DNA from 3 places in the Proteiniborus sp. genome. Region 1 is predicted to be linked to each of the others. Evidence: riboswitches for the same ligand, from Rfam matches in the RefSeq annotation. Region 1 holds a riboswitch; each other region holds the start of a gene.
The links. Region 1 has a riboswitch for molybdenum cofactor ahead of ABV008_RS07015 (alkaline phosphatase family protein). Riboswitches for the same ligand answer to the same signal wherever they lie in the genome.
Positions count from the first base shown of each region.

Region 2: another riboswitch for molybdenum cofactor. It lies ahead of ABV008_RS12830 (NADH-dependent [FeFe] hydrogenase, group A6); the one in region 1 lies ahead of ABV008_RS07015 (alkaline phosphatase family protein).
Region 3: another riboswitch for molybdenum cofactor. It lies ahead of ABV008_RS14925 (S-layer homology domain-containing protein); the one in region 1 lies ahead of ABV008_RS07015 (alkaline phosphatase family protein).

Region 1 covers NZ_JAWRHZ010000036.1:77,904-81,188, forward strand. Annotated here, with positions in the region: gene ABV008_RS07005 (NADH-ubiquinone oxidoreductase-F iron-sulfur binding region domain-containing protein) at 1-551, shown strand, start outside; gene ABV008_RS07010 (2Fe-2S iron-sulfur cluster-binding protein) at 541-1,290, shown strand; molybdenum cofactor riboswitch at 1,434-1,553, shown strand; gene ABV008_RS07015 (alkaline phosphatase family protein) at 1,641-2,597, shown strand; gene ABV008_RS07020 (ECF transporter S component) at 2,623-3,201, shown strand; gene ABV008_RS07025 (molybdopterin-dependent oxidoreductase) at 3,191-3,285, shown strand, end outside.
Region 2 covers NZ_JAWRHZ010000060.1:65,103-68,387, reverse strand. Annotated here, with positions in the region: gene ABV008_RS12835 (ECF transporter S component) at 1-61, opposite strand, end outside; gene ABV008_RS12830 (NADH-dependent [FeFe] hydrogenase, group A6) at 71-1,807, opposite strand; molybdenum cofactor riboswitch at 2,068-2,186, opposite strand; gene typA (translational GTPase TypA) at 2,229-3,285, opposite strand, start outside.
Region 3 covers NZ_JAWRHZ010000065.1:58,196-61,480, reverse strand. Annotated here, with positions in the region: gene dhaK (dihydroxyacetone kinase subunit DhaK) at 1-263, opposite strand, end outside; gene ABV008_RS14930 (prolyl oligopeptidase family serine peptidase) at 651-1,358, opposite strand; molybdenum cofactor riboswitch at 1,676-1,798, shown strand; gene ABV008_RS14925 (S-layer homology domain-containing protein) at 1,901-2,947, shown strand; gene ABV008_RS14920 (Ig-like domain-containing domain) at 3,009-3,285, shown strand, end outside.

The DNA of each region.
Region 1 (3,285 bases):
TAGGTTCAATGATGGGTTCTGGTGGGATTATAGTAATGGACGACACTACATGTATGGTTGAAATAGCTAGATACTATATGGAGTTTCTTTCAGAAGAATCCTGCGGCAAATGTACCACATGTAGAGAAGGCATAAATACTATGCTTAAGATACTTACCAATATTACAGAAGGCAGGGGGAAGCTAGAGGATATAGACCTGCTTCTCCAGTTAGGCGAAACTATTGAAGAAGCTTCATTATGTGGCTTAGGGAAAACAGCACCAAATCCAGTTTTAACCACCATTAAATATTTTAAAGATGAATATATTGAGCATATAGTAAATAAAAGATGTCCTGCTGGAGTATGTAAAAATCTAACTAGCTATTATATAGACAAAGAAAAATGTATAGGATGTGGCTTATGTGCTAAGAAGTGTCCTGTAGATGCTATTACTGGCAATAGGAAAGAACCTCATACCATAGATAAGGATAAATGCATTAAATGTGGTACTTGTTTTACTAATTGTGCAGTTGGTGCAGTAAAGACTGGAGGTGCTCTAGTTGAAGCTTAAAATAAATGGAAACTATTATGAAGGCAAAGCAGGAGAAACACTTATGGAATTAGCCAAAAGAAACAATATAAATATTCCTAGTCTTTGTCATAAAAAAGGATTTGAGGGATTAGGAAGATGTAGATTATGTCTTGTGGAAGTAAAAGAAGGACATAGGACAAAAGTCGTTTCTTCATGCGTATATCCAATTAAAGATGGCGTAGAGGTAATAACCAACTCTGATAAGATATTAAAAATGAGAAAAAATATTATTATGCTTCTACTGTTAAGGACTCCTAATAATGAATATATTAAGAATTTGGCAAAAGAATATGGAGTTGTAGCACCTGAAAGATATATGAATACTGATGAAAAAGAAGACTGCGTTTTATGTGGGTTATGTGTTAAGGCATGTGAAACCATGGGAACCAATGCAATATCAATGGTCAATAGAGGTACAACTAAAAAGGTATCTACTCCTTATGACGATGCTTCAAAGGATTGCATAGGATGTGGAGCCTGTGCAGAGGTCTGTCCTACCAAAGCAATAAGCTTAATAGATAAAGATGGAAAGAGAATAATATGGAATAGAACATTTGATTTAATTAAGTGTTCTAAATGTGGCAGATATTATACAACAAATGAAGCTTTTCATTATGCTAATAATAAGCTGGACATAATAATTGAAGAACCATTATGTGAAGACTGCAAAAGAAAGTTGACAGGTGAGAAGTTCAAGGAAGTTTTTGAAAAACTATAGTTTATTTTAATACCAAGACACTGCGTTGTCTTGGTATTTTTATTTAATGTTTTTTAAGTTGACAACTTACTAACAAAAAAGAGGAGATTTAAGAGTTATATAGAAAGTATTTATAGAAAATATTTATGGATATTATTAATATAGCAATTGAAAGTTTCCGAGTTATTTTACCTAAGTTATATTTAATATGGTGGATAACCGTTAGGTATAAATAGAAATATTTATGCCTCCCGTATTTGGAAAGGAAACAGCGAGCAAACCAGCTTTATAATTCTTTGATTATTGGCTAGTGAGTAGTTTCCTTTTGAAACTACTTTTTTTGTGCTTATAAAAATAAACGAGGAGATTACATGGGAAAAAAATATTTGGTTTTATTATTTATAATAATTTTACTTGTCTGTGTAGTTAGTTTGACTTTTATATATTCTAAAGATGTAAGGGAAGTCCAGATAATTAAAGGATCTGAAGATAAAACAAATGGCTATGCCATATATACTGAAGATGGAGACGTCTTATATACTGAAAATTTAGAAGTAAGTAATTCTATTTTAAATAATGTAATAGTTAAGTGTAATGATTTTACTGTGAAAAACCCTATAGGAATAGTTGATAACCCTCCAAATAAAAGTATTACTGATATAAAGGATATGGTTTTAAAGTCTTTAGAATCAAATGATAGCATTCTAATAATATATATTGATGGTTTAGGATATGAACTCTACGAGGAATCTATCAATCTAGGATACTTGCCTTATATATCTACATTAGAAAAGGGAGCTAAAGCACTTACTGTATATCCGTCAATAACAGATGTAACATTTACGTCTATGGTAACTGGAGAAACGCCAAAATATACAGGGATACATAGTAGAGATAAAAAGAAATTAGAGGTTGATACCATATTCGACATAGCTTCACAGCAAGGAAAGAGCTCAAAGATAATCGAAGGTAATATGAGAATAGTCATTGATGAAGTTGAGACTGTTTTAAATATAGATGAAAACAAAAATGATACTATTGATGATGAGATTTATGAAACTGCAATGATAGAATTAGAAAATCCAACAGATGTACTTTTAGTTCATTTTCATTCATATGATGATTTTGGACATAAGTATGGACCTGACTCTACACAAGCTTTAAAACAGCTTAAAGTATTGGATTCTTATGTAGAGAATATGGTAAGTAAATTTTCAGGAAAAGTAATAATAACGTCAGACCATGGTATGCATAATGTAGGGAATGGAGGAGAACATGGTACCTTTTTATCTTTAGATATGTTTATACCCATAATAGTCAAAGAATAATTTTAAAATAAAGTAGGGATGGACTATGAAGAGATTTTTAAATAGATTTTCAATGTTTGATTTAGTGATCATAGCATTGACTTCGGCTTTAGGTATAGCAATAAAGCCCATAATAGTGCCTTTAATACACATAATAACTGGTCCGCTTTTTATTCCCGGCGGTGCAGCAGCAGGCGGTTTTTATATGCTATGGCTGGTTTTAGGTATAGGCATAACAGGAAAGATAGGTACAGGAACTCTTATAGGATTCATACAAGCTTTACTAGTTATTATAACAGGTGCATATGGTACACATGGAGCAATTAGCATTATTACATATACTTTACCTGGAGTTATGGTTGATGTTGGAGCAAAATTAGCAAGAGAAAGATTTTTTAGTACAACAGTATTTTTTATTCTTGGATTGATAGCTAATGTTTCTGGAACATTTTTGTCTTCATTAGCATTTTTTAGACTGCCATTAATTCCATTACTTTTATCATTAAGTGCAGCATCATTATCAGGTGGGCTTGGGGGTCTTATAGCATACAAAATTGCCAAAGAGTTGAGAAAGACAAATATTATAAATAACACAAATAGGCAAGGTGATGTCAGTGAAAAATAAAAGTGTTATATTCGTAATTGTATTATTAGCAATTGCAACACTTGTTTTAGCCTTTTTAAACAAAGGAAGTATAGATGTAAGTGG
Region 2 (3,285 bases), on a different contig from region 1:
ATACTAAAGCAATTGCTAATAGTATAGCTGTTCTTGTTAATGTTTTTGTTTTCTTATTCATATATATCACCTAATATCTTTCTCGCTTTATATAATGAGTGTGTAGTAGGTGGTGAGCCTTATGTCCGTTAGCTTTCCCTAGGTATTCATCATATAAAGCTTTAATTTCTGGATTATTATGAGATTTTCTTAAAGGCATTTCTCTATCAATAGTATATAATCCCTGTGCTCTTTGCCTGCACACTTCATCTGTCTTATCCTTATCCATAATAATTGGCTGTCCTCCGCCGTTTATACAACCTCCTGGGCATCCCATTATCTCTATGAAATGATAATTAGCTTCTTCATTTCTAATTCTATCTAGAAGTCTACCTGCGTTACCTGTACCATGAGCAACAGCCACCTTTACATCAAGATCTCCTATCTTTACAGTAGCTTCCTTAATGCCCTCAAGTCCTCTTACTGGAGCATACTCTATTTCTTTTAAATCTTGTCCTGTCAATATATCAGCTACAGTTCTCAAAGCTGCTTCCATAACGCCACCTGTAGCACCAAATATTACTGCAGCACCTGTAGATTCTCCCATAACCTTATCGAAGCTTTGGTTTTCTAAGGATTTAAAGTCTATTCTAGCTTCCTTTATCATCTTGGCTAGCTCTCTAGTTGTAATAACTGCGTCCACATCCTTGAATCCGTTTACAGATAGTTCTTCTCTTGCAGATTCATATTTTTTAGCTGTGCAAGGCATAACAGATACTACAAATATTTTTTTAGAATCTATGCCCATTTTCTCTGCATAATAAGATTTGGTCAATGCCCCAAGCATTTGGTGAGGAGATTTACAACTTGACAAATTATCTAGAAAATCATTGTGATAATGTTCACAATATTTTATCCAGCCTGGTGAACAAGATGTAATCATTGGAAGTTTTCCACCATTCTTTATTCTGCCTAATAGCTCAGTACCTTCTTCAATAATTGTTAGGTCTGCTGCAAAATCTGTATCAAATACTCTATCAAAACCTAATCTTCTAAGTGCAGTTACCATTTTCCCTTCTACATTAGTCCCTACAGGCATACCAAACTCTTCTCCTAAAGCAACTCTAACTGCAGGAGCAGTCTGGACAACAACATACGTATCATTATTTTCTAGGGCATCCCATATTTTATTCCTATCATCCTTCTCTCTTAATGCGCCAACAGGGCACACCTTTATACATTGGCCACAATTTATACAAGCAACCTCTGACAAGCTTTTGTTAAAAGGAGCAGATACTACTGTTTTAATTCCTCTCCCAGCAAAATCTATCACAGCTGTTCCCTGAACACTTTTACATACGCTTATACATCTTCCACAAAGTATGCATTTGTTTGGATCTCTCACTATTGAAGGTGACATCTGGTCAATATCATAAACATTTTTTTCTCCCTGATATTCCAGCCCATCTACTCCCATTTCTTCAGCAAGCTTTTGAAGTTCACAGTTAAGATTTCTGGAACAAGTGAGGCACTCTCTCTCGTGCCTTGCAAGAATGAGCTTAAGAATTGTTGCTCTAGCTTCTCTAACTTTTTTTGAGGCTGTTTTAACTTCCATACCTTCTGAAACAGGTAAAATACAGGATGCTTGGAGAGTCCTGGCCCCTTTCACTTCTACAACGCACATTCTACAAGCACCAACTTCATTGATTCCCTTCAGGAAACAAAGGGTTGGTATATGGATGCTTAATCCTCTAGCAGCTTCTAAAACGGTTGTCCCCTTTGGTACTTGAGTCTTGATACCATCAATCGTAATGTTAACGTTTTCCATAACATTTGTCCCCCTATAATAAATATTGAATTATATAAAAAAGGCTCCTAAAAAGAATTATAAGGTAGCCTTTTTTGAGCCACTGCATAAGAGCGACTTGCACGAAATCAAAGATTTCTGCAATCTGCTTAAAGCTCATTCATAGAAAGTTCTTTTATATGAGATAATAAAGTAAAGCTTCCCTTTTCATTATAAAAAAGCTCCTTCTAAAAGGAGTTTTTTGTAATAGTAAACAAACCAATAGTTGTATAACAATATCGGTAGTTAAATATGGCTCCTTTCCAAACACGGGAGGCATGAATATTTCTATTCATACCCATAGGTTTATATTCCATAGACAATTGTCTTTAGGATTATAAACTCGGAATTATTCTATTATTATATAAATAATAATTTATTGTGATATTTGTGTCAATAGATTTTATTTCTTTTTAGATTTATATCTTAAGCTACTATCAAGTATACTTTTTCTTACTCTAATACTTTCGGGAGTAATCTCTAGTAGCTCATCTGCTTCAATAAACTCTAATGCTTCCTCTAGGCTCATAACATTAGGTGGTGAAAGTCTTAGAGCATCGTCTGTGCCTGATGCTCGAGTGTTTGTAAGTTGTTTTTTCTTACATACATTTACTTCTATATCATCAGACTTTGCATTTTGACCTACTACCATACCTTCATATACTTTAGTTCCTGGTGTAATAAATAAGGTTCCTCTTTCTTGTGCTGCATATAACCCATATGTTACAGCTTCTCCAGATTCAAAAGCTACTAATGAGCCTTGAGGTCTTCTTGGAATATCTCCTTTATATGGCTGATATCCTTCAAATACTGAATTTAATATACCATTACCTCTAGTGTCAGTCATAAATTCTGAACGATACCCTATAAGCCCTCTAGCAGGTATTAAAAATTCTAATCTAGTATATCCTCCAGTAGGCTGTGTCATAGTAACTAGCTCTCCTTTTCTTTGTCCAAGTTTTTCTATGACTGAACCAACAAATTCTTCTGGCACATCTATAGTAACTTTTTCTATAGGTTCATGTTTCTTTCCCTCAATAGTTCTAAATAAAACCTCTGGTTTTGAAACTTGAAATTCATAGCCTTCTCTTCTCATAGTTTCTATTAAAATAGAAAGATGAAGCTCTCCTCTTCCTGATACTTTAAATGAATCTGTTAAGTCGGTTTCTTCTACTCTTAAGCTTACATCAGTATTGAGTTCTTTAAATAGTCTTTCTCTAACCTGTCTTGATGTTACAAACTTTCCTTCTTGACCTGCAAAAGGACTATTGTTAACTGAAAATGTCATAGCTATAGTTGGCTCTGATATTTGCACGAAAGGAAGTGGCTCAGGACGCTCAGGTGAGCAGATTGTATCTCCTATGTGTATTCCTTCAACACCAGATACTGCTATTATGCTTCCTATTTCCGCACTTTCTACTTCAACTCTATTAAGCCCTTCAAACTCATATACCTTCGTA
Region 3 (3,285 bases), on a different contig from region 1:
AAAACCTGATCTGGTGTAGGTGATGTAAATACTTCACCAGCTACTGCTCCGTCTAACATGCCTGTTCCTACATATCCTCCGTGAGATGGCTCATGCCCACTTCCTCCACCACTTACCAAACCTACTTTACCTTTTATTGGTGAATCTTTTCTAACTAGTACATTGAAACCTTCTACTCTTTTCACATACTCAGGATAAGCTGCAACTATACCTTGAAGCATTTCTTCTACTACGCTTTCTCTGTCATTAATAATCTTCTTCACTACATCACTTCCTTTCAATAATTAAATTTACTAATAAAAACGCCTTTCTTTTAATTTGATTAATTTCCTAAGCCTTCACATAGCTTATAAATTCAGACTCTATGTTGTATTACATATATATTTTTAAGAACTTAAATTATGACAAGCCTTATAACTTTTTTGTTATGCAAAAAACCGCACTTATCTAGCCTTATGTTTTCATAAGTTAGATAGCGCGGTTCTCCAAATCTCCATTAAATATTTAATTAATATTATCTGTCCATTTGCTTATACTATAAATATGCCTCTCGTTCTAATTATATGCACAAGCCTTCAAATTTTTTATATATTATAGTTTCCTTAATAAAATAAACATTTTAAGCTGTTTCAGTGTGACTTCTCTTTCTTCTAGCATAGATTCTCTTCTAAAAAACCCAACACTTGACTGAGAGCCTCTATTGTTGCAAGTTTTTTCATATCATTATCAAATAAATGTCCTTCATTCTTAACAGTTATTAGCTTGTTATTTATTCCATATTCCTCTAACTTTTCTGCCATCTTAACCGATTGTTCATATGGCACATCAGTGTCCTTATCTCCGTGAATCAAAAGAGTAGGTGGAAAATCTGAACTTACATTATATATTGGACAAAAAGGTATTATCTTTTCTTTTTGAAATAATGTGTGATACCCACTTACTTCTTTTGTCCATATCCCTTTTTGTCTACAATATAAATAATATATAAATCTTTCTCTAAAACCCTGTGTTATAGCTTCATTGTTTATTACACCATAGGCTTCTTCTCTGGTAACTAAGGGCATTTTGCAGTAATACTCACTAGGCATACCATACCATTCTGCAAGTATGTCTCCATATCCGTAGAAAGATACTATTGAACTAGGTTTTTCTTCAAAAGTTCCAGAAAGTAAACCCAAATAAGCTCCAGCAGAACTTCCTACTACTACAATTTTATTGGGATTGATATTCAGTAAAACTGGTCCCTTTTCATCTAGCATATTATATGCCGAAAAAATTGTAAAGGTGGTATATTTTATGTATCCTACTTTTAATTGTATTAGTAAATCATCAGTTAATTTGATAAACAATTTCCGCATGCCATGGGGATAACATGCTGCTTGGGCAAGGATCGCTATCATAAGTACAGTCTTTAGCTTGCAGATGAGGACTTTGTTATAAAAAGACTTCTACGAAATCTACTTGACTTCGCATATGCCCTAAGACATTTCTATGGAGATATGATTGCGTCTAGATTTGGTCAGTTGCTAACAGAACATCTTACTATAGCAGCTTTATTGGTTGAGATGAAATTTGATTTTTAAATTGAGGTATGTCTATTATTAATTATGATTTGTCATAACATTAGAACATTAAGTTAAAATATATGATATAATTATTATTGATAATTTTATATAACTAAAAAATTCTACGAGATTGTGTTCCTACAGGCACTAGCTGCTACGGAAGCAATCCTATAGGGTATAATTGGAAACGATTATGCCTCCCTTTTGGAAAGTAGATAACTAATAAGCCAATCAATTCTTAATGGTTGACTCTGTATGTTACGGTTTCTAAAAGGAAGCCGTTTTTTTATTGCGGCTCTATATATTATTATACTAACTTTAAGGAGGAGTTTACTATGAGAAAAGAAACAAAATTATTCTCAACAATCAGTTTATTAATTGCTTTTTTAATGATGTTTTCAGTAATTTCTTTTGCTGACTCTACAGAAGGTGTTAAAGAAACTGAACAACCTCAATTCAATGAATGGGTACATAAGGGATGGTCACGTCTATACGAAAATGATACGTTTAATCCTGACAAAGCACTATCCAGAGTAGAATTTGTAGCTTTGATTAATAGCTTGTTTAATTTTAAAGAAACTGCAGCTATAAATTTTACTGATATACCAGAACAAGCTAACTATTACAAAGAAGTAGCTAAAGCTTTTAAAGCAGAATATGTTGTTGGAAAAGGTAACGACGTTTTTAGTCCTGATGCAGAAATTACTAAGGCAGAAGCTTATATGATGTTAGCAAGAGCATTAAAGTTAAATGTACAACAGGAAGCAGACAAGCTTTTACAGTTTAATGACTCTAAAGAAGTGCCAAAATGGGCAATAGGTGCTGTCGAAGCCTTATCCCAAAAGGGTTGGATAAATGATAAAAATAAAGTAAAACCTCTAGATAAAGTATTAGGTTCTGAAGCAGTTGTATTATTAGAAAAAGCTGTTGCCTCTAAGCCTGAAGAAGCCACAAAAGATGCTGAAGAAAGCATAACAAGCGAAGAGCCTTCTAAAGGTAATGGAAAATCTCCACTTTCATTTAAAGGAGCTTATTTTACATCAATTGTAGATAATAAATCCGTAGATTTAGCTAAGTTAGATGAAGGACTAAAAAACAATGAAAATATTATTATTAAATTAGAATTTGATCGTGGTATTGTCCGTGATAATTGGGAAAATAATCAGAAACAAATATTGCTTAAAGATAATGACGATCAAGAAGTATTAAATGAAGTATTTAGAATTAATGGTGTAGATAATGAAAAATCATATATATTTATTAAACCACTAACTGCTCTTGAAGCAGGTAAAAACTATAAAATTATTATGAGCAAGGATTTAAAAGCTAACAATGGTAGTTCCCTTGGTGAAGAAATAGTGGTTACTTTTTCAGTTCAGTAAAATACAGGGGGAGCTTGCTTCCCCTGTATTTTTATCATTATTAACTAGATAGGAGGCAAAAATGAAAAACAATAGACAATTTTATAAGATAATTATGCTTGTTTCAATACTCTTCTTTGTATCTATTGTCTCAGTTTATTCCAGCGAAGACGGAAAATCTATCCATTTAGACCTAGTAGAATCTATTCCTTCTAATGGAGAAGAATCAGTGGACAATGATGTACTCATACACCTTTTATTTAATAAGAATGTAGTTAATATGTCTGTTAAAGATAACAACGCAAATTGCTTTAAGCTACTAGATGAAAATCAAGAAGAAGTACCTATTGAAATTCTTT